Linked DNA regions of Zobellia nedashkovskayae. The protein of the gene in region 2 interacts with the protein of the main gene of each other region in a pairwise test. Links are inferred from orthologs where the notes say so. Each region holds a gene or a part of one and is shown on either strand. Other genes may lie near its edges.

Evidence for each region.
Region 1: the proteins of gyrA (region 2) and gyrB interact in binary tests that used the Escherichia coli proteins (3 or more experiments, as listed by UniProt). The link is inferred for Zobellia nedashkovskayae from one-to-one orthologs.

What each region holds. Positions count from the first base shown.
Region 1 is NZ_JADDXR010000002.1:335,420-338,735, forward strand. What follows is about bases 53-3,034. They hold gyrB (DNA topoisomerase (ATP-hydrolyzing) subunit B), read right to left. Parts: upstream 2,529-3,034; coding sequence 576-2,528; downstream 53-575. Other genes in these bases: IWB64_RS01425 (hypothetical protein), read right to left, coding at 53-489; asnB (asparagine synthase B), read right to left, coding at 2,888-3,034. Also shown: more of IWB64_RS01425, read right to left, coding at 1-52; more of asnB, read right to left, coding at 3,035-3,316. UniProt on the Escherichia coli protein: DNA gyrase negatively supercoils closed circular double-stranded DNA in an ATP-dependent manner to maintain chromosomes in an underwound state.
Region 2 is NZ_JADDXR010000002.1:2,852,252-2,855,685, reverse strand. Bases 34-3,133 are described here. They hold gyrA (DNA gyrase subunit A), read right to left. Parts: upstream 2,804-3,133; coding sequence 263-2,803; downstream 34-262. Other genes in these bases: IWB64_RS11930 (ATP-dependent Clp protease ATP-binding subunit), read left to right, coding at 3,049-3,133; IWB64_RS11940 (tetratricopeptide repeat protein), read right to left, coding at 34-219. In the rest of the region: more of IWB64_RS11940, read right to left, coding at 1-33; more of IWB64_RS11930, read left to right, coding at 3,134-3,434. UniProt on the Escherichia coli protein: A type II topoisomerase that negatively supercoils closed circular double-stranded (ds) DNA in an ATP-dependent manner to maintain chromosomes in an underwound state.

The DNA.
Region 1 (3,316 bases), 2.5 Mb from region 2 along the record:
ATACACTTCAATAAACTGACTGTATTTAGGATTGACAACTTGCATTAAGTATTCTTCTTCTTTCTTTTTATTTTTCAAAGAAACCATTTGGTTAGTATACATGGTATACCCTTTGTTCATGTATTTAGAAGCATCCGTTTTACCCCACTTAGTAGCATCATTCATGAAGTTACTTTGGTTGTTGAGCTTCTCTAGCCCAGAAGGTGCCATATACAAATCGACAATTTCTTCCGCTTTAACACGAACCTTTTCGCCATCTGGCTTAATAAACTTGATTTCATTAATCTGACCTTTCTTACGATCTACATCTTTAATGTCGGCTTCCCATTTGGTGCCATCTTTAAGGGTAACATAAGCTGGTTTTTTTCGAGAGTAAGAAGAATAAGCTGGATCGAACGCGGCTTGTTGTTCGCGCTCTTTTAAACTCTCTTGCCCAAAACAAACAACGCTGGACATAAATAATACCATTGATACTAATTGTAATTTCATAATAGGGGTTTAGGATTATTGCACTACCCCTAAAATAGTTCGTCCGCCAAGTGGCGGACGAATATTTGTTGTGAAAACACTAATTGTTATGCATCAATGTTTGCATAAACAGCATTTTTCTCTATAAATTCTCTTCTTGGAGGAACTTCATCACCCATTAACATAGAGAATACTCGATCAGTTTCAGTAGCATTATCTATCTGAATTAGACGTAACGTTCTAAATTCTGGGTTCATTGTAGTATCCCATAACTGATTAGCATTCATCTCACCAAGACCTTTATAACGTTGGATGCTTACACCTCCACTATAGCTATCAGCTATTTCATCACGTTCCTTATCAGACCATGCATATCGTTTTTTAGCCCCTTTCTTCACCAAATATAAAGGTGGTGTAGCAATATAAACGTGCCCGCTTTCTATAAGCTCCCGCATGTACCTAAAGAAGAACGTTAGAATTAGTGTTTCAATGTGACTACCATCTACATCGGCATCACACATAATCACTACTTTATGATAACGTAGTTTCTCTAAGTTCAATGCTTTACTATCTTCTTCCGTACCAATAGTAACTCCTAACGCGGTATAGATATTTTTAATCTCCTCGTTTTCAAAAACCTTATGTTGCATGGCTTTTTCTACGTTCAGAATCTTACCTCGTAAAGGAAGAATTGCCTGAAATTTACGGTCACGACCCATCTTGGCCGTACCACCTGCGGAATCACCCTCAACAAGGAATACTTCACATTGTGCAGGATCTTGTTCAGAGCAATCTGAAAGTTTACCAGGTAAACCACCAATACTCATTACAGTCTTACGCTGTACCATTTCACGAGCTTTAGTAGCTGCGTGACGTGCTTGAGCCGCAAGTATTACTTTTTGTACTATTATTTTAGCATCGTCCGGATGCTCTTCTAAGTAATTAGATAACATTTCTGAAACAGCCTGCGAAACTGCAGATGAAACTTCACGGTTACCCAACTTAGTTTTTGTTTGACCTTCAAATTGAGGCTCTGCGACCTTAACAGAAACAATAGCAGTAAGACCTTCTCTAAAGTCATCTCCTTGAACCTCGAATTTTAACTTCTCGAGCATTCCCGAAGCATCTGCGTACTTTTTTAAAGTAGTTGTAAGACCTCTTCTAAAACCTGAAAGATGTGTACCACCTTCATGTGTATTAATGTTGTTTACATACGAGTGCAAATTTTCTGTGTAACTCGTATTGTAAATCATAGCGACCTCAACTGGAATGTCGTTTTTCTCGCCTTCCATTGAAATTACACCGTTAATCAACGGCTCTCTGTTACTATCAAGAAACTTAACAAATTCCTTAAGCCCTTCGTCTGAGTAAAAGACCTCAGAAAGAAATTCTCCTTCCTCGTCTTTTTGCCTCTTATCTGTAATAGTAATAGTTACTCCTTTATTCAAAAACGAAAGCTCACGCATTCTGTTCGACAAAGTTTCATAACTATACTCTATTGTTTGCTGAAAAATTTGATCATCCGGATGAAAAGTAACCATTGTACCTCTTTCATCTGTCTCGCCAATACTCTTTACAGGATACATTGCTTTACCGCGCTCGTATTCCTGCTCCCAAATTTTACCATCTCTATAAACGGTTGCTTTTAGGTTATCAGAAAGTGCGTTCACTACGGAAACACCAACACCGTGAAGTCCACCAGACACCTTATAGGAATCCTTATCAAACTTACCACCGGCACCAATTTTGGTCATAACCACCTCTAGAGCGGATATGCCTTCTTTTTTATGTAAATCTACCGGAATACCCCTACCGTTATCACGAGTGGTAATGGAGTTGTCTTCGTTTATTATGACACTAATTGTATCACAATGACCGCCCATAGCTTCATCTATGGAGTTGTCAACCACCTCATATACCAAGTGGTGAAGACCTCTAACGCCCACATCTCCAATATACATGGATGGACGCATACGTACATGTTCCATACCCTCTAGGGCCTGAATACTGTCCGCGGAATATTGATTCTTTTTTTCTTCTTTATTAGCTTCTTCGCTCATAAAATTAACTAGTTTTAGACTTAATTTTTGGCAATCTCACAAATATACGGAAAACCCCATAAAATATGGGGTTCTGAGAGGGGTCATAACCTCTAAGTTATCAACAAAAATTGTGGAAAAATGCGATTATAGCATTCTATCTAAATTAGCCTAGGTTTAAAGCTTATGTTTCTCAAAATCACACTATAAAAACTAGTTGTTCTCTTGAGACCAAACTCTGAAACTTATGAACTCTTAAATAATTAGGTTATATCTAAACTATAATTGGCAATTATAGGTCCAAAAGAAAAGACCTGCTGGCATTTATCGCGCAACAGGTCAATTCCTAGCTAATTATATAAATACCGTCAAAAATGGTTCTAATACGCATCATCGTGTACGTTCGCCACTGCTCTACCAGAAGGATCGTTCATGTTTTTGAACGCTTCATCCCACTCCAAAGCTATTTGTGTACTACATGCCACAGATGCTTCTTGAGGCACACATAGTGCTGCAGCATCTGATGGGAAATGAGATTCAAAAATAGAACGGTAATAGAATTCTTCTTTTGAAGTTGGTGTCTGAATAGGGAAACGGAATTTGGCGTTTGCCAATTGCTCATCTGAAACCTCATCGTTAACCACAACCTTCAATGTATCGATCCAGCTGTATCCTACTCCATCAGAGAATTGTTCTTTTTGTCTCCATGCTACGCTTTCTGGCAACATATCTTCAAAAGCTTTACGAACAACCCATTTCTCCATACGCTCGCCATTGATCATCTTATCTTTTGGGTTAATGCGCATGGC
Region 2 (3,434 bases):
TGCTAAATCGGCATAAGCTTTACCACTTACGAAGTAATACTGTGCCTGTAACTTTGGATCTGCTCCTGATATAGAACCAGAAACAGCTTCAAGTGCACTACTAGCTGATGCGGCATCGCCGGCTTTCATAGCCTTTTCGGCTGCTTTTATTTCGTTCTTCTGTGCGAATCCTACCATGCAAAAACAAAGGCTCGCGACTAATAAAAATCTACGTTTCATTTTCAAATTAATTAAATATTAGTGTTATAATTATGGTTCAAATTTATTCTTCTTCTGTTCCTTCTGCCTCATCATTATCAAGAGCCGTGCCACCTTCTTCGGCATCCACGTCTATATCTAACAGATCAGCCTCTTCCAATTCATCTTCATCCTTCATAACCTTGGCCACAGCTGCAATAGAATCATTACCCTTAAGGTTGATCAAACGTACCCCTTGAGTAGCTCTTCCCATAACACGAAGATCTTCAACACTCATACGAATTGCGATACCTGATTTATTGATAATCATCAAGTCATCTGAGTCTGAAACATTTTTTAAAGCAACAAGTCCACCTGTTTTTTCAGTAATAGAAATAGTTTTAACTCCCTTACCACCTCTGTTGGTAATACGGTAATCATCTATATTAGATCGTTTACCATATCCATTTTCAGAAACAACAAGAAGGTTTTCTTCCATATCATGAACGGACACCATACCAATAACTTCATCGTTATCATCGGCTAAAGTAATACCACGCACACCAGAGGCATTTCTACCCATTGGTCGTGTCTTACTTTCTTCAAAACGTATGGCCTTACCAGATTTCAAGCCTAAGAATATTTGGCTTGCACCAGTAGTCAATTTTGCTTCTAGCAACTCATCATCTTCGCGAATACCAATGGCATTTATACCATTTTGTCTAGGACGTGAATATTGCTCCAAGCTTGTTTTCTTGACCACACCTTTTTTGGTAGCCATAATAACGTAGTGACTGTTTACGTATTCCTCATCCTTAAGATCTTGAGTACAGATAAACGCCTTAACGTTATCATCTTGCTCAATGTTAATAAGGTTTTGAATTGCCCTACCTTTTGAAGTTCTACTACCTTCCGGTATTTCGTAAACACGCATCCAGAAACATTTTCCTTTTTGTGTAAAGAAGAGCATGTACTGGTGGTTAGTTCCTATGAACAAATATTCTAAGAAATCTTCATTTCTTGTGGATGATGCTTTTTGACCAACACCACCTCTGTTTTGTGTTTTATATTCAGAAACTGGTGTTCTTTTAATATATCCGGCATGAGAAATAGTAATCACTACTTGCTCATCAGGAATCATATCTTCGATACTTAAATCCCCTCCGGCCAAATTAATTACAGAACGACGCTCATCACCATATTTTTCTCTAATTTCTATGAGCTCTTCCTTAATAATATCCATTCTTCGCTCTTTTCTAGCCAAGATGTCTTTAAGGTCTGCTATAGTCAAAATAACCTCATCGTATTCAGCACGTAATTTGTCTTGTTCAAGACCCGTTAACTGACGAAGTCTCATTTCAACTATCGCTTTTGCTTGAATCTCGGTAAGCTTAAAGCGCTCCATCAAGTTTTCTCTAGCTTCATCTGCATTAGATGATGCTCTTATGATAGCAATTACTTCATCTATATTATCAGAAGCAATAATTAAACCTTCTAAAATATGGGCACGAGCCTCAGCTTTCTTAAGTTCAAACTCTGTACGTCTTACAACTACTTCGTGACGGTGTTCCACAAAATAGTGAATCATCTCTTTTACGTTCAACAACCTTGGACGGCCATTTACCAACGCAATGTTATTAACACTAAAAGAGTTTTGTAATGCCGTATACTTATATAAGGTATTAAGAACGATGTTTGGAATAGCATCTCTTTTCAAAATATAAACGATACGCATCCCGTTTCTATCCGATTCATCCCGGATAGTCGATATACCTTCTATTTTCTTTTCGTTGACAAGATCGGCAGTTTTCTTGATCATATCTGCCTTATTGACCTGATATGGAATCTCGGTAACGACTATACACTCCCTACCTTGAACCTCTTCAATAATAGCTTTGGCTCTTATTTTTACTCTACCTCTACCGGTATGAAAAGCCTCTTTAACGCCTTCATAACCATAAATAGTCCCTCCTGTAGGAAAATCCGGTGCTTTAATATAGGTTATGATCTCATCGATCTCTATATCATTGTTTTCGATATAGGCAATAGTTCCGTTCACTACCTCTGTAAGGTTGTGCGGCGGCATATTAGTTGCCATACCTACTGCAATACCTGAAGCTCCGTTTATCAACAAGTTGGGTACACGGGTAGGAAGAACCGTAGGTTCTTGCAAAGAATCATCAAAGTTTAATTGATGATCTACAGTATCCTTATCTATATCCGCCAACATGTCATCGGCGATCTTTCGCATCCTTGCCTCAGTATAACGCATAGCCGCAGGGCTATCACCATCTACCGATCCAAAGTTACCTTGCCCATCTACAAGCATGTAGCGTAAACTCCACTCTTGCGCCATACGCACCATAGAATCATAAACGGACGTATCACCATGAGGGTGGTACTTACCTAAAACCTCACCTACAATACGTGCAGACTTCTTATGAGAGCTACTGGAACGAACTCCAAGCTCATGCATTCCGTACAACACCCTTCTATGAACGGGTTTTAGACCATCCCTGACATCAGGTAATGCACGTGACACAATGACTGACATCGAATAGTCGATGTAAGCAGATTTCATTTCGTCTTCGATGTTAATCGGGATCAATTTTTCTCCTTCTGCCATTTTTAAATCCTAGAATTACTTTAGTTAAAAAACATGCCAATATACGTAAAATGATAGCCTTTAAAGCACATACGGCTTTCTTTATTAAACAATTTATCAACACTTTTTTTTACACTAAAAATTGTCGGTTCTCATTAACACCTATTCCTTTTTCATTATTTCCGGATACTTTATCTAATATTAGGTACACTATTTGCGTTAGATTGGTATAGTTTTAGTAATTTTATAGATGAAAGGATAAATTTATGGATGATAATTTTTCACCGAGAGTAAAAGACGTAATTGCTTATAGTAAAGAGGAGGCGCTACGGTTAGGCCATGATTTCATTGGTACCGAGCATCTAATGTTAGGGCTTTTGCGAGATGGTAATGGCAAAGCAATTAGTATTCTTGACGCTATGGAGGTCGATTTAGATCATCTTAGGCGAAAGGTTGAAATTCTTAGCCCTTCCAATCCAAACCCGAATAGTTTACAAAAAGATAAAAAGAACCTGCATTTGACGAGGCAGGCAGAGCGAGCCCTAAAGACTACGTTTTTAGAAGCTAAGCTTTTTCAGAGTTCCTCGATCAATACTGCACATTTATTATTATGTATTTTGAGAAATGAAAATGACCCCACCACGAAACTACT